3 regions of the Mesorhizobium sp. B1-1-8 genome follow, and region 3 is predicted to be linked to each of the others. Evidence: predicted binding sites of a transcription regulator. Region 3 holds the regulator's gene; each other region holds the start of a gene.
What was found. The regulator PhoB, encoded in region 3, activates phosphate uptake and scavenging genes when phosphate is short. The targets are predictions, from matches to a motif close to TGTCATNNANCTGTCAT.
Positions count from the first base shown of each region.

Region 1: a site for PhoB is predicted at 2,010-2,026, ahead of FJ974_RS12990 (esterase-like activity of phytase family protein). Genes of this name have one in related genera too.
Region 2: a site for PhoB is predicted at 2,398-2,414, ahead of FJ974_RS27370 (ceramide glucosyltransferase). Genes of this name have one in related genera too.

Region 1 is NZ_CP083956.1:2,675,023-2,679,837, forward strand. Features, by position in the region: gene FJ974_RS12985 (MATE family efflux transporter) at 1-330, opposite strand, end outside; gene FJ974_RS12990 (esterase-like activity of phytase family protein) at 437-1,915, opposite strand; gene FJ974_RS12995 (LacI family DNA-binding transcriptional regulator) at 2,189-3,214, opposite strand; gene FJ974_RS13000 (Gfo/Idh/MocA family protein) at 3,410-4,441, shown strand; gene FJ974_RS13005 (sugar phosphate isomerase/epimerase family protein) at 4,438-4,815, shown strand, end outside.
Region 2 is NZ_CP083956.1:5,629,632-5,634,446, forward strand. Features, by position in the region: gene FJ974_RS27365 (O-succinylhomoserine sulfhydrylase) at 1-1,132, shown strand, start outside; gene FJ974_RS27370 (ceramide glucosyltransferase) at 1,153-2,298, opposite strand; gene apaG (Co2+/Mg2+ efflux protein ApaG) at 2,521-2,913, shown strand; gene FJ974_RS27380 (Hsp33 family molecular chaperone) at 3,098-4,129, opposite strand; gene argF (ornithine carbamoyltransferase) at 4,310-4,815, opposite strand, start outside.
Region 3 is NZ_CP083956.1:1,306,517-1,311,331, reverse strand. Features, by position in the region: gene xylF (D-xylose ABC transporter substrate-binding protein) at 1-353, opposite strand, end outside; gene FJ974_RS06465 (ROK family protein) at 676-1,920, shown strand; gene phoB (phosphate regulon transcriptional regulator PhoB) at 1,921-2,610, opposite strand; gene phoU (phosphate signaling complex protein PhoU) at 2,630-3,337, opposite strand; gene pstB (phosphate ABC transporter ATP-binding protein PstB) at 3,359-4,162, opposite strand; gene pstA (phosphate ABC transporter permease PstA) at 4,159-4,815, opposite strand, start outside.

The sequences.
Region 1 (4,815 bases), 1.4 Mb from region 3:
GAGAAAGAAGAAGGTGGCGCTGGTGCCGACGATGCGCCGCGCCTCCGGCAGATCGCGCGCGCCGACCGATTGCGCCACCAGGATGGTCGCCGCCATGCCGATGCCGAACACCGTGCCGAGGATGAGGAACAGCACGAGGTTGGCGTTGGAGGTCGCCGTCAGCGCCGCCTCGCCGAGGAAGCGGCCGACCCAGACCGCGTTAATCGAGCCGTTCAGCGACTGCAGCACGTTGGAGCCCAGCACGGGCAGGGCGAACAACAGCAGGGTGCGCGGGATCGGGCCGCTCGTCAGGTCGTGGGTCCGCCTTCGAGCGGGCTTTTTGTCATCCATGACAGCACCGAAAATGAATCAGGCCCGCGATGCTATCGCAGGCCTGATGCTCATGCATCCCTTCCGCGCTTGGCCATATGCCGTTCGGCACACGACCGAAGCAGAACTAATTCGCGGCGAGGCTGTTCCTAGACAGTCCGGGCAGGGTGACCTGATAGACCAGGAAGGTGGTGTCGACATCGGCGCCGTCCTCGGCCTTGTAGGGCGCGCCGACCTGGAAGCCGTCCTGGGTCAGGAAGTCGTTGTCGTTGGCGACGAACAGGAAATAGTCGTCGGGCAGCTTCGGATCGAGCACGCTCGCGAGCGACATCGCCTCCCACTTCTCCGAGAGGTTGTTCCTGTCGTTCGGCACGCCGTTGTGCATGCCGAAGCGGCCGAGCTCGCCCTTGTCGTTGATGTCGATGAATGCGGTCAGCTTGGCCGGCGTCACCGACGGATCGAGCACGCCTTTCGGCGCCACCGGCTTGTCGGCGGCGTCGAAGGGGCCATTGGCGATATCGGTGGCGCCGGAGAGATCGACGATGTTGATCTTGCGGTAAACCGACTCGGCATCCTTCACGCCTTGGCCGTTGCCGCTGTCGCGCGCAATCATCAGGAAGCTGGTGTCCGACAGCGCCACGATCTCGCTCTGCGCGGCGACCTTGGTCTTGCCCTTGGCGTCCTTGAACACCGGCAGCGGCACCACATACTCATGCGCCAGCTTGAGATGGGCGAGGTCGGACGCATCATAGACCAGCGCGCGCGTGTTCTGGCGCGTCGAGCCGGAATCGCCTCCGTCCTGGCGCGGCGCCGATTGCAGCACGGCGATCAGGAACTTGCCGTCCGGCGTCATCGACATGCCTTCCAGGCCCTGATTGTTCTGGCGGCCGGTCTCGGGATCTTTCGGATCGGGCTCGGCCGCACCCGGGCCAGGATTGTTGGAAGCGAAGTTCGGCTTGCCATGGCGCATCGGCACCAGGGCGGCCGGCGGCTGCGTTGCCGACATCAGATGGCCGTCGGCCGAGAAGCGGTAGATGTTGGGGCCATATTCGTCGGAGATGAACATGGTGCCGTCGGGCAGCCGCACGATTGCCTCGTTGTCGAGCGCCAGCTTGCCGTTGGCCTCAGGCAGGATCGGCATGCCGCCGGCGGCGGCGCGCACGCCGTTCAACGGATCAAGGCCGGTTGCATCGGCGCCCTTGTCGTCGGTCAACAGCATGGTATCGGCGAGCATCGCCTTGACGCCCGACTGTTCCTGGCCGGCAGCGGGTGCCGCGCCTGGCGCGGTCGGGGTGAACTCGATCGAAATGGTGTTGAGGCGCGGCCGGTAGTCGGTGGTGCCGACGACATTGTAGCCACGATCCGGCAGCAGCCAGAGCGAACCCTTGTAGGCGTTCCCGTCACGCGTCCAGGACTTGGTGTCGATCGCCATGCCGGAACCGGAGCCGAAGGTCTCGCCGAACTTGTCCTTCTGGCCGGCCGGGATGCGGCCGATGCCGACGAGCCCCTTGTTGACATAGGCGACGCCGTCGGCAAGCGCCGGGGGCAGGGTAGTGAAAAGGGCAAGTGCCGCGCCGAGCGCGACGGTTCGGTTGAGATGCTTCATCGATATCCCCTTCTTGACGAGCAGAGCGGCTTGGAAGGAACGCGCATCGGCGATGCGGCGAGCCGGTTCCCGTCAAGCGGTCTAGGACGTGAACGTGATGGTTGCGTGACAGTTTCCTTCTCCCCTTGCGGGAGAAGGTGGATCGGCGCGTAGCGCCGAGACGGATGAGGGGTGCTCCAGCGGAGTGAGACGCTGGTGCCATCTGGAGCACCCCTCATCCGTCGCCTTCGGCGACACCTTCTCCCACAAGGGGAGAAGGGAAAGCGCCTCCGCTCAATCGCTCTCTCTTGCGATCAGTTCCAGCGGCCAGACCTCCCGCATGATCCGCGTGCCTTCGGGACCGGCGAAGGCGGGAAGCGAAGCGAGCAGCATCTCGGCCAGCCGCCTGCCCATGGGCTCCAGCGATGGACGGAAGGCAGTCAGCGCCGGCGAGAAATAGCGGCAGAGCGGCGTGTCGACGATGACGATCACGGCCATGTCATGGCCCGGCTTGATACCCATCTCGGCCAGCGCCTTGCAGCCGCCGAGCGCCATCGCGTCATTGTTGAAGATGATCGCCGTCGGCGGGTTTTTGGAGCGCATTACTTGCGGCGTCACCTGGTAGCCGCCGGTCTCGTTGATGAAGCCATCGGCGATCAGGTCGGGGTCGACCTCGATACCGTGCCGCTTCAGCGCCTTGCGGTAGCCGTCGAGGAACAGGTAGCCGAAGTTGAGATCAAGCGAAGGGCGGATGGCGGCGATGCGGCGGTGGCCGCGCGCGACCAGCCGGTCGACCGCTTCATCACCCGCCCTCTCGAAATCGATATCGAGTGAAGGATACGTGTCGCCGCCGGACTGACTTCTGCCAAGCGTGGCGAAGGGAAAGCCGGCCTTGCTGAGATAGTCGATCCGATCGTCTTCCCTTCGCGTATTGGCCAGCACGACCGCGTCGGCCCGGCGCGTCTCGACCACGCGGCGCAACCGCTCCTGCTGATATTGGCCCGGCTCACCCATGACGACCATCAGATCCAGGTCATGCTCGGCGAGCCGCGCCTGCAGGCCCGTCAGGAACGGGATGAAGAACGGCTCGCCATATTGCTGGTCGCCGGGATGCGGCTGCAGCATGAAGGCGATGGAATGGGTGGCGCCCTGGCGCAGGCTGCGGCCTGACTGATTGGGCGAATAGTTCAGCTTCCTGGCTGCTTCGAGCACACGCTGGCGCGTCTCGGCATTGACGTCCGCACGGCCGTTCAGAGCGCGCGACACGGTGCCGATCGAGATGTTCAGGTGACGCGCGAGATCGTGGATGCTTGACGCCAAAGGACGGTTCTCCCCCTGCCTTGGCTAGCACCGGCTGCCGCTCAGGCCAAGGCGTCGGGACGATTTTTGCAGGCAGCCGATTGACATTCTAGGCCATCGGGTGTGTTGTCGTAAACGTTTACGGAAAAACGTTTACGGTGACCCCGTGGATGCCGTGACATTCGGCCTGGAGGGGCCGAACGGGAGGAGCGCTGGATGATGAAGGTCGTCCTGGCCGGGTGCGGAGCGATGAGCAAGCACTGGCTCGATGCCGTGAAGCAGATCGACGAGCTCGCCATTGTCGGCCTCGTCGACCTCGATGTCGAGCGGGCACAGGCGAGGGCGCGCGAGTACGCGCTTACCAACACCGTCATCGGCACCAACCTTGACGCCGTCCTCGACCAGGTCAAGCCCGATGCCGTGTTCGACGTCGTGGTTCCCGCCGCCCGGCGCGAAGTCGCGCTTTCGGCCTTCGCGCACAACTGCCATCTGCTGACCGAAAAGCCGCTGGCCGACAGCCCGCAGAATGCACGCGCCATCATCGAGGCGGCGCGCCGCGCCGACTGCATCCACGCCGTCGTGCAGAACCGACGCTATGTCGCCAATGTCAGGCGCATCAGGCGGTTCCTGCACTCCGGCGCCATCGGCCAGCCGACCAGCATCCATGCCGACTTCTTCGTCGCGCCGCATTTCGGCGGGTTTCGCGAGGAGATGCGCCACGTGCTGCTGCTCGACATGGCGATCCACACGTTCGACGCCGCCCGCTACATGGTCGGCGGCGAGCCGGCCAGCGTCTATTGCCAGGAATGGGAACCGCCCAATTCCTGGTACCGGCAGGGCTCGTCGGCCAGCGCCGTCTTCGATCTCGGTGGCGGCAAGATCTTCACCTATGCCGGCAGCTGGTGCGCCGATGGTTTCCGCACGAGCTGGGAGGGAAGCTGGCGTATCGTCGCCCAGCGCGGCAGCGTGCTGTGGGATGGCCATGACGGGCTCAGGGCGGAGGTGGTTGCCTCCGGCCGCGACGGTATCATCGACAAGACCCAGCCGATCGAAGTGCCGCCGCTCCATCCCGCCGACCGCGTTGAAGGCCATCTCGGCATCATCAAGGATTTCATGCAGGCGGTCGAAACCGGAACCGAGCCGGAGACGCGCGGCACCGACAACATCAAGAGCCTCGCCATGGTCTTCGGCGCGATCGAAAGCGCCGAGACCGGGCGCCGTGTCGCCATCGCACAGGAAGCACAATGATGCCAAATCCGCTTCTCGACATCAGGATCGGCACCATGGTGCGGGCCAATCTCGAAGACCCGGCGGCCTATGTCAGGCAGATCCTGCCGCTTGGCTTCGAGAGCATCCAGCCTTTCTTCTGGCAGACATTGGGCGGCAAGGACCTGAAGCGCCTGGCGGGCGAAGTCCGCGAAGCGATCGGCGATGCCGACGTGACCGTGTCCTCGATCGGGGTGTTCGGCAATCCTCTGGAGAGCGGCGATACCGATAAGGGCGTGCTCAAGGCTTGGGAAGCGGCGATCGACAATGCGCATCTGTTCGGTGCTTCCATGGTCAGCGGCTTCACTGGGCGCCTGCGCGGCAAGAAGCTGACCGACAGCCTGCCGCGCTTCCGC
Region 2 (4,815 bases), 1.4 Mb from region 3:
GCGTTCCGGCTTCGGCGAAACGTCGGAGGCCATGTACCTCACCCAAGGCTATGTCTACGAGACGGCGCAGGCGGCGGAAGCCCGCTTCAAGGGCGAGGAGCCGGGCTTCATCTATTCGCGCTACGCCAATCCCACGGTCGATATGTTCGAAAAGCGCATGTGCGCGCTGGAGGGAGCGGAAGATGCGCGCGCCACGGCCTCCGGCATGGCGGCGGTGACCGCGGCCCTTCTTTGCAGCGCTCGGGCCGGCGACCACATCGTGGCGGCGCGCGCGTTGTTCGGCTCCTGCCGCTGGGTGATCGAGACGCTGGCGCCGAAATACGGCATCGAGGCGACGCTGGTCGACGGCACCGACATCGCCAATTGGGAGAAGGCGGTCAGGCCGAACACAAAACTGTTCTTCCTGGAGAGCCCGACCAACCCGACCCTGGAAGTGGTCGACATCGCCGCCGTCGCCAGGCTCGCCAATTCGATCGGCGCCAGGCTGATCGTCGACAATGTCTTTGCCACGCCTTTGCAGCAGAAGCCGCTGCAGCTCGGCGCCCACATCGTCGTCTATTCGGCGACCAAGCACATTGACGGACAAGGCCGCTGCCTCGGCGGCATCGTCCTGTCCGACAAGAAATGGATCGACGAGAATTTGCACGATTATTTCCGCCACACCGGTCCGAGCCTGTCGCCCTTCAACGCCTGGACGCTGCTCAAAGGGCTGGAGACGCTGCCGCTGCGCGTGCGCCAGCAGACGGAAAGCGCCGGCAGGATCGCCGACTTCCTCGCCGGCCGGCCGGAGATCGCCCGCCTCATCTATCCGGGCCGCGCCGACCATCCGCAGGCCGATGTCGTCGGCAAGCAGATGTCGGGCGGCTCGACGCTGATCTGCCTCGACATCAAGGGCGGCAAGCAGGCGGCCTTCGCCTTCCAGAACGCGCTCGACATCGTGCTGATCTCCAACAATCTCGGCGACGCGAAGAGCCTGATCACGCATCCGGCGACGACGACGCACAAGAACCTAAGCGAGGAGGCGCGCGCCGAGCTCGGCATCGGGCCGGGCACGCTTCGCCTGTCGGTCGGACTGGAGGACGCCGACGACCTGCTCGAGGATATCGAACAGGCGCTGAAGTCGGCCGCGTAAGCAGCGCCCCGGGGCGCTGCTCAGGCGACTTCTTCCAGCTCGGTCATTTCCTTGGTGCGGATGGTCATGGCGTTGCCGCGCCATTCGACCGCACCGCCGAGCCAGCCGCGGATCCAGATGGCGGGCAGCATTGCGTCGCGCACGATCATCGCGGTGACGCTGCGCGGCGACAGATACCAGCCCTTGCTGCGGGCCAGCAGGCATTCCGGCAGATAAGCGATGACCAGCACGCATAGCACGGTAGTGGGCAGGCTCACGCCGGCGCTTGCCGCGGCGACCAGCGCCAAAAGCAGCGGCATCATCACGCCGGTCAGGATCTCGGGCGCAAAGAACAGCGGAAAGGTGACACGGCGCAATCGCGCCCAGCGCGCCTGGCGCGACCAGATTTCGTCGAGCCGGCGCTGGCCGAGCGGCTGCTCGAAGGGCGAGGCGACGAGATTGACGTAGAGGCCGAGCCCGTTGACCAGCTTGGTGGCGGCCGCATCCTCGGCGATCTCGGCGGAGAGCGCCTCGATGCCGCCGTTGGCGTCGAGCATCGGCTTGTTCCACAACATGCTCTTGCCCTGGGCGAATCCCAGCCCGAGCGCCTCGCCGGCATACTGCCAGCGCGCCTGCAGCGTGTTGAGGAAGGCGCATTCGACCTCGGCCCAGAAGCCGTCGGGGCGCGAGCCGATCGGAGTCGAGCAGACGAGGCCGGTTTCCGGCCGCCATGCCGCCATCAGATGCTGGACATAGTCCTTTGGCATCAGCACGTTGGAATCGGCGAGGATGACCCAATTGTGCCGCGCCGCCTGCCAGCCCTTGACGCAATTGTTAAGCTTGGGGTTGGCGCTGATCCTGTCATTGCCGATCAGAAGTCGCGCGGGAACGTCAGGATGGCCGGCGATCGCGGCGTTGATCAGCTTGACGACCGGATCTTCTGCGTGCGCGACGCAGAAGATCAGCTCGTAGCGCGGCCAGTCGAGCGAGAAGGCGCGTTGAAGCGTCTCTTTGGTGAACGGCTCGACGCCTCGCGACGGCACGACGATCGAGACAGGCGGCTGGTTGCCGGAGGGCGGCGGGATGACACGGCGCCGCTTCAGTTGCGACGATGCGAGCGCGATGCTGGCGAAATTTGAAAGGAGAAGGGCTGACGAGGTGAAGGCGGCTGCGAGGGTCAGTTCCATCGAGATCTGGTCACTCCGGAAAGGCCACCCGCGGCCGTTTCATCAGTCGACAGGCCGCCCCGAGTCGCCCGCACGGTTTGTGCACACCAACATTGTCATGTGTCACTTAAATGACATTGTTTTTCGGCACGTGCGCTTTGAGGCTGGCAGAATGGAATACGCTTCGCGTAACAACCGCAAAGCGCGACAAAGGTTCCCCTGCCGCGGCAACCGGAGTGGGCCATGTATCGCGCCGTGACGCGCAACATCGAAGTGCTGGTCAGGCCGTTCTATCTGGAGGATCGCTCCGATCCGTCCGAGAACCGCTATGTCTGGGGCTACCAGGTGACGATCGACAACCGCTCGGACGAGTTCGTGCAGCTGATGTCGCGCTACTGGCATATCACCGACGGCCGCGGCCGCGTCGAGGAGGTGCGCGGCGCCGGCGTCGTCGGCGACCAGCCGGAGCTCAATCCCGGCGACAGCTATCAGTATACGTCAGGCTGCCCACTCTCGACGCCGTCCGGCATCATGGTCGGCCACTACACGATGCGTAACCAGCGCGGCGAGACATTCGACATCGCGATCCCCGCCTTCTCGCTCGACCTGCCGGGGACGAAGCGGACGGTGAATTAGCGTTTTTCTCCCCGTGAAACGGGGAGAAATGCCCGGCAGGGCAATGAGGGGCAGCGCCAGACTTGCAAGATTATCGTTCAGGCATGCCGCTCGAGTGAAGGGGCGCGACCATCGCCGGAAGTTGGCGCTGCCCCTCATCCGCCCTTCGGGCACCTTCTCCCCGTGAACGGGGAGAAGAAAGAAATCACTTCGCCGAAAAATCGGCCGGGTCGAAATCGTACTGCGTCGAGCAGAACTCGCAGGCGACATGGATGCCGCCATCCTCGGTGCTGTCCTTGATCTCCTCAGCCGAAAAGCCTTCGAGGATGCCGCGGATCTTTTCACGCGAGCACGAGCACTGGTCGGCCACCGGAACGCTGCGGAAGACGCGCACGCCATGTTCGTGGAACAGCCGGTAAAGCAAGCGCTCGGCGCCGACCGTCGGATCGATTAGCTCCGTCGGCTCGATGGTGTTGAGCAGCGCCAGCAATTCCTGCCAGGAATTGTCGGCCGGCTCCGGCGCCACCTCGCGCGGATCACCGTCGCCGCCTGAAATATCGGGCACCCGCCTGCGCTCCGGCGCCTGCGGCAGGAACTGCGCCAGGATGCCGCCGGCGCGCCATTGCTCGCGCGCGCCGCCGGGGCCGGGCGTCACCAGCTTGGCCACCGACATTCTGAGATCGGTCGGGATCTGCTCCGACTGACGGAAATAGGTGCGCGCTGCGTCCTCAAGCGAGGTGCCGTCGAGCTGGACGATGCCCTGATAGCGCTGCGTGTGCGAGCCCTGATCGATGGTCAGCGCCAGAACGCCAGCGCCGAGCAGCTTCTGCTGCGAGGTTTCGCCGCTGGCGATCAGCGCCTGCAGCCGCTCGGCGTCGAAGCGCGCATAGGCGCGCAACGCATGCGGCGTGGTGAAATCAGCCACCAGCATGTCGACCGGCCCGTCGGTGCGGGTCTGCAGGATGAACTTGCCCTCAAACTTCAGCGACGTGCCAAGCAGAACCGTGAGCACGCAGGCTTCAGCCAAAAGGCGGGCGACCGGCTCCGGATAGTCGTGACGGCTGAGGATGGCGTCGAGCATCGGCCCGAGCTGCACGGTGCGGCCGCGAACGTCGAGCGGCGCTACCTCGTAAGGCACGACATGGTCGTCGCCGGCGTAGCCGAATTCGCCGAGTTTGGGTCGATGCTCAGCCAATGAATGCGTTTCCAACATGACAATACTCCGGGGCGCGGCCATGCCACCGGTTAAGCGGCATGCATCGAAGCGCGTTCAATTTACGTGATGGCCCGCAAATAGGCATCACGTATTCCCGGATCAAGGCGACATATCCCCGGATCAAGTTGCCGGATCAGGCGGCAAGGCACTTCAAACACCAAGGCACTTCAAACACCAAGGCACTTCAAACACCGAGGCACTTCAAACACCAAGGCACCAGGCCAGCACCGCCTTCTGGGCGTGCAGCCGGTTCTCGGCTTCGTCGAACACCACCGAGTGCGGCCCGTCGATCACCTCGTCGGTGACCTCTTCGCCGCGATGCGCCGGCAGGCAATGCATGAACAGCGCATCGGTTTTTGCCCTGGCCATCAGCGCGGCGTTGACCTGATAGGGCAGGAAGACGTTGTGGCCGCGGGCGCGATGTTCCTGGCCCATCGACACCCAGCTGTCGGTGACGACGCAATCCGCCTGGTCGACGGCCTCTTCGGCCGAACGGGCAAACCTGATCCTGCCGCCATTGGCCTTGGCCCAGTCGACATGCTTCTCGACCGGCTCGCTGCCTTCTGGCACCGCGACATTGAGGTTGAAGCGAAACCGCGCCGAGGCTTCCAGCATCGAATGCAGCACGTTGTTGCCGTCGCCGGTCCAGGCGAAGGTCTTGCCGGCCACCGGACCGCGATGCTCCTCGAAGGTCATGATGTCGGCCA
Region 3 (4,815 bases):
TCGATCAGGCGATCATAGCCGACCACCGGGATGCCCTCGTCGAGCGCCTTCTGCACCGCCGGGCCGATTGCCGAGGCATCCTGTGCCAGGATGATCAGCGCATTGGCGCCCTGCGAGATCAGGCTTTCGACGTCGGTCAGCTGCTTGCCCGGATTGGACTGCGCGTCGGCGGAAATATACTTGTCGCCGGCGGCCTCGATGGCCGCCTTCATCGCCGCTTCATCCGTCTTCCAGCGCTCTTCCTGGAAGTTCGACCACGAAACGCCGATCACCTTGTCCTTCGCCTCGGCGACCGACGCCAACGTCAGCGACATGGCAACACCCGCCAGTATGGCGGCTGCGAATTTCTTCATGATATTCCTCCCTGCGCCCTGTGCGGCGCGACCAGACTGGCCCGTAGGCCGGCACAGAGGCTTTTTTCGAGCCTCAAAAAAAATACTGACCCGGGGCAATAGCCCTGTCAACTGCGATTCTGATGGTTTCTGATCGGCTCGAAACTTTTTTCGAGTGCCGCAATAAATAATGACAGCTCTACTGGCTTCTGCCACTATCCTGGAGCAAAAACAAAAAACTACTGCGGTTCGGCGGTTTTCCAACAAAACTGAACCGCTGGCGCATCGCCGACGGCCCATGCATCATCACAAGGCCGCGATGACCGGGAGGAAATGCGAAGCCATGTCGGTCGGAATCCGCCACGACGATCTGCGCCGGCGCAACCGCGGCATGGTGATTTCGGCCGTGCGCCGGGTCGGCCAGCCGTCGCGGACGGAGATCGCCGCCACCACGGGGCTGAGCCACTCGACCATTTCGGCAATCTCCGCCGACCTGATCCAGGAAGGCATTCTTGCCGAGAGCAAGTCCAGCGAGACCGCTTCGCTGAAGCGCGGGCGGCCTCAGGTCGGCCTTGCCCTCAATCCGGAAGCCGCCGCGGTAGTGACCGTGGTGCTGTCGCTGAATTTCCTCTCGGTCGCCGTCATCGACTATACGGGCCAGGTCGTCGCCGAGGAGCAGCGGCGCCTCGACACGCTGACGATATCGCGCGACGCGTTGATCGGCGAATGCGTTGGCATAGTCCGGCGCCGGCTGGAGGACCCGGACCTCGACATCGGCAGCGTCGCCCGCATCGCAATGGGCATCCAGGGCATCACCGATTCCCATGCCCGCGCCATGCTGTGGTCGCCGATCACGCCACTGACCGACATCCCTTTTGCCGACATTCTGGAGAAGGAATTCGGCATTCCGGCCACCATGGAGAATGACTGCAACATGATGGCGGTGGCGCTGCAATGGCGCGATCCCGACCGCTACCGCGACAATTTCATCGCCATCCTGTTGTCGCACGGCATCGGCATGGGCCTGGTGCTGAAGGGCGAGCTTTTCACCGGCACGCATTCCTCGGGCGGCGAGTTCGGCCATATGATCCATCGGCCGGGCGGCGCGCTCTGCCGCTGCGGGCGGCGCGGCTGCGTCGAGGCCTATGCCGGCAACTACGCCATCTGGCGCAGCGCCATGAAGATGAGCGAGGACGCCGAACCGGTCGATGTCGGCGATGCCGACATGCGGGCGCTCGCAGCAAAGGCGAGGCTGCAGGACGGCCCGGAGCGCGAGGCCTATCGGCGGGCGGGCGAGGCGCTGGGCTTCGGCCTCGGCAGCCTGTTCGCGCTGATCGATCCCGCACCTGTCGCCATGGTCGGCGTCAGCGCGGCCGCCTTCGATCTGATCGAGCCGGCGCTGCGCGAGGCGATCGCCCAGACCGCGGGCGGCCAGCACTCGACATCGATCTCCTTCGACACCGAGCCGAACGAACTGCCGCTGATCCGCGAAGGCTGCGCCATGCGTGCGCTGAGCTTCGTCGACCAGGAGATTTTTGCGCCGGGCGTGCAGGCGCGAACTGGCACGGCAGGCAAGAACGTGGCCTGATCAATCCTCGCGGATCGCGTAACCCGCCCCGCGGATGGTGCGGATCACGTCCGGCATGCGGCCGTTGTTGACCGCCTTGCGCAGGCGCCCGACATGCACGTCCACCGTGCGCTCGTCGATATAGATCGTCTCGCCCCAGACATTGTCGAGCAACTGGCTGCGCGAGAACACCCGGCCGGGATGCCGCATCATGAACTCGAGCAGCCGGAACTCGGTCGGCCCGAGCCGGATCTCGCTCTTCTTGCGGTAGACGCGGTGCGACTCGCGGTCGAGCACGATATCGCCCACCTTGAGCACGCTGGACAGCACTTCCGGCTTGGCGCGGCGCAGCAGCGCCTTGATCCGCGCCATGAATTCCGGCGTCGAGAACGGCTTGACCAGATAGTCGTCGGCGCCGGTCGAGAGGCCGCGCACCCGGTCGCTTTCTTCACCCCGCGCGGTCAGCATGATGATCGGCAGCCGCTCGGTCTCGGGACGCATCCTGAGGCGGCGGCAAAGCTCGATGCCGGAAACCGCCGGCACCATCCAGTCGAGCACCAAAAGGTCGGGCACGTTCTCCTGCAGGCGGATCTCGGCTTCGTCGCCTCGTGTCACCACCTCGACCTGATAGCCTTCGGATTCGAGGTTGTAGCGGAGCAGCACGCCCAGCGGCTCCTCGTCCTCCACCACCATGATGCGCGGCGCGATCATCGGCAGGTTACCCTTGTTGTCAGGTGGCCGGTGTCGACATCGCGGTCTCGTCCTGCTTCGGACGGTTCGCGGGCAATTGCGTGCCGGTCAACACATAATAGGCGTTCTCGGCGATGTTGGTGACATGGTCGCCGATGCGCTCCAGGTTCTTGGCGCAAAACAGAAGATGCGTGCAAGCCGTGATGTTGCGCGGATCCTCCATCATGTAGGTCAGGAGTTCACGGAACACGGACGTGTATTTGACGTCGATGCGTTCGTCGGCATTGCGCAGCGTGGCGAGTGCCGTGGCGTCGCCCGCCGTATATTCCTGGATGACGGCCTGGACCTGGATCAGCACCATCTGCGCCATCGAGTCGATCGAATGCGAAAGATCGCGGGGTGCTGCGCTGATGCCGACCGAGCCGACGCGCTTGGCGATGTTCTTGGCCAGGTCGCCGATGCGCTCGAGGTCGCCGGCCATGCGGATCGAGCCGACCACGTGGCGCAGATCGTCTGCCATCGGCTGCCGCTTGGCGATGAGCGTGATGGCACGGTCGTCGAGTTCACGCTGGCGCGCGTCCATGATGGCGTCGTCGGAGACGACGCGCTGTGCGAGCGCGTTGTCGGAATTGAGCAGGGCCTTGGTCGAGGCGCCGACCATGGACGCGGCAAGATCGCCCATGTCACGGATGAGCCGGCTGATCTGCCCGAGATCCTCGTCGAAGGAAGCGACAGTATGTTCGGCCATGATTTATGTCCTCGTGTGAACTCAGCCGAAGCGGCCGGTGATGTAGTCCTGCGTGCGCTTCTCGCGAGGCGAGGTGAAGATCTTCTCCGTCCGGTCGAACTCGACCAGTTCGCCAAGATACATGAACGCCGTCTGCCGCGACACGCGCGCCGCCTGCTGCATGTTGTGGGTGACGATGACGATCGTGTAGTCGGCCTGCAACTCGTCGATCAGTTCCTCGATCTTGGCGGTCGACAGCGGATCGAGCGCCGAGGCCGGCTCGTCGAGCAGGATGACCTCGGGCTTCACCGCCACGGTGCGGGCGATGCAGAGGCGCTGCTGCTGGCCGCCCGAGAGGCTGAGGCCGCTGGCGTTGAGCTTGTCCTTGACCTCGGTCCAAAGCGCTGCGCGTTTCAGCGCCTGCTCGACGCGGCCGTCCATTTCGGCCTTGCTGATCTTCTCATAGAGCCTGACGCCGAAGGCGATGTTCTCGTAGATCGACATCGGGAACGGCGTCGGCTTCTGGAACACCATGCCGATCTTGGTCCTGAGCAGGTTGAGGTCCTGCGAGCGGTCGAGGATGTTTTTGCCGTCGAGCAGTACCTGGCCGTCGGCGGTCTGCTTCGGGTAGAGCTCGTAGATGCGGTTGAAGACGCGCAGCAGCGTCGACTTTCCGCAGCCCGACGGGCCGATGAAGGCGGTGACGCTGCGCTCCGGCAAGGACAGGCTGATGTCCTTCAGCGCCTTTGACTGGCCGTAATAGAAGTTGAGGTTCTTGACCTCGATCTTGGCTTTCTCGACGGTCGTGTCGGCTACGTTCAAATCGGTGGACAACATCGGTTTCATCTGTCCTCTCTGCGTCCGGTAAGGCTGCGGGCGAAGATGCTCAGCCCAAGAACCGTAAGGGTGATTATGAGTGCGCCGGTCCACGCCAGTTGCTGCCATTCTTCATAGGGGCTGAGAGCGAACTGGAAGATGGTCACCGGCAGGCTGGCCATTGGCGCGTTGAGGTTGCTCGACCAGAACTGGTTGTTGAGCGCCGTGAAGAGCAGCGGCGCCGTCTCGCCGGAGATGCGGGCGATCGCCAGCAATATGCCGGTGACGATGCCGGAAAGTGCGGCGCGATAGGCAACCGAACGGATGACGACCCAGCGCGGCGCGCCGATCGCGGTGCCGGCTTCGCGCAAGGCGTTCGGCACCAAATTCAGCATGTCCTCGGTGGTGCGCACAACAACCGGGATGACCAGGATGGCCAGCGCGACGGCGCCGGCGATTGCCGAGAAGTGCCCCATCGGCCGCACCATCAGCTCATAGACGAACAGGCCGATGATGATCGAGGGCGCCGACAACAGAATGTCGTTGATGAAGCGCACGATCGTCGTCAGGCGCGAGAAGCGGCCGTATTCGGCCATGTAGGTCCCGGCCAGGACACCGATCGGCGTCCCGACGACGACGCCGATGACGGTCATCACCACGCTGCCGTAGATGGCATTGAGCAG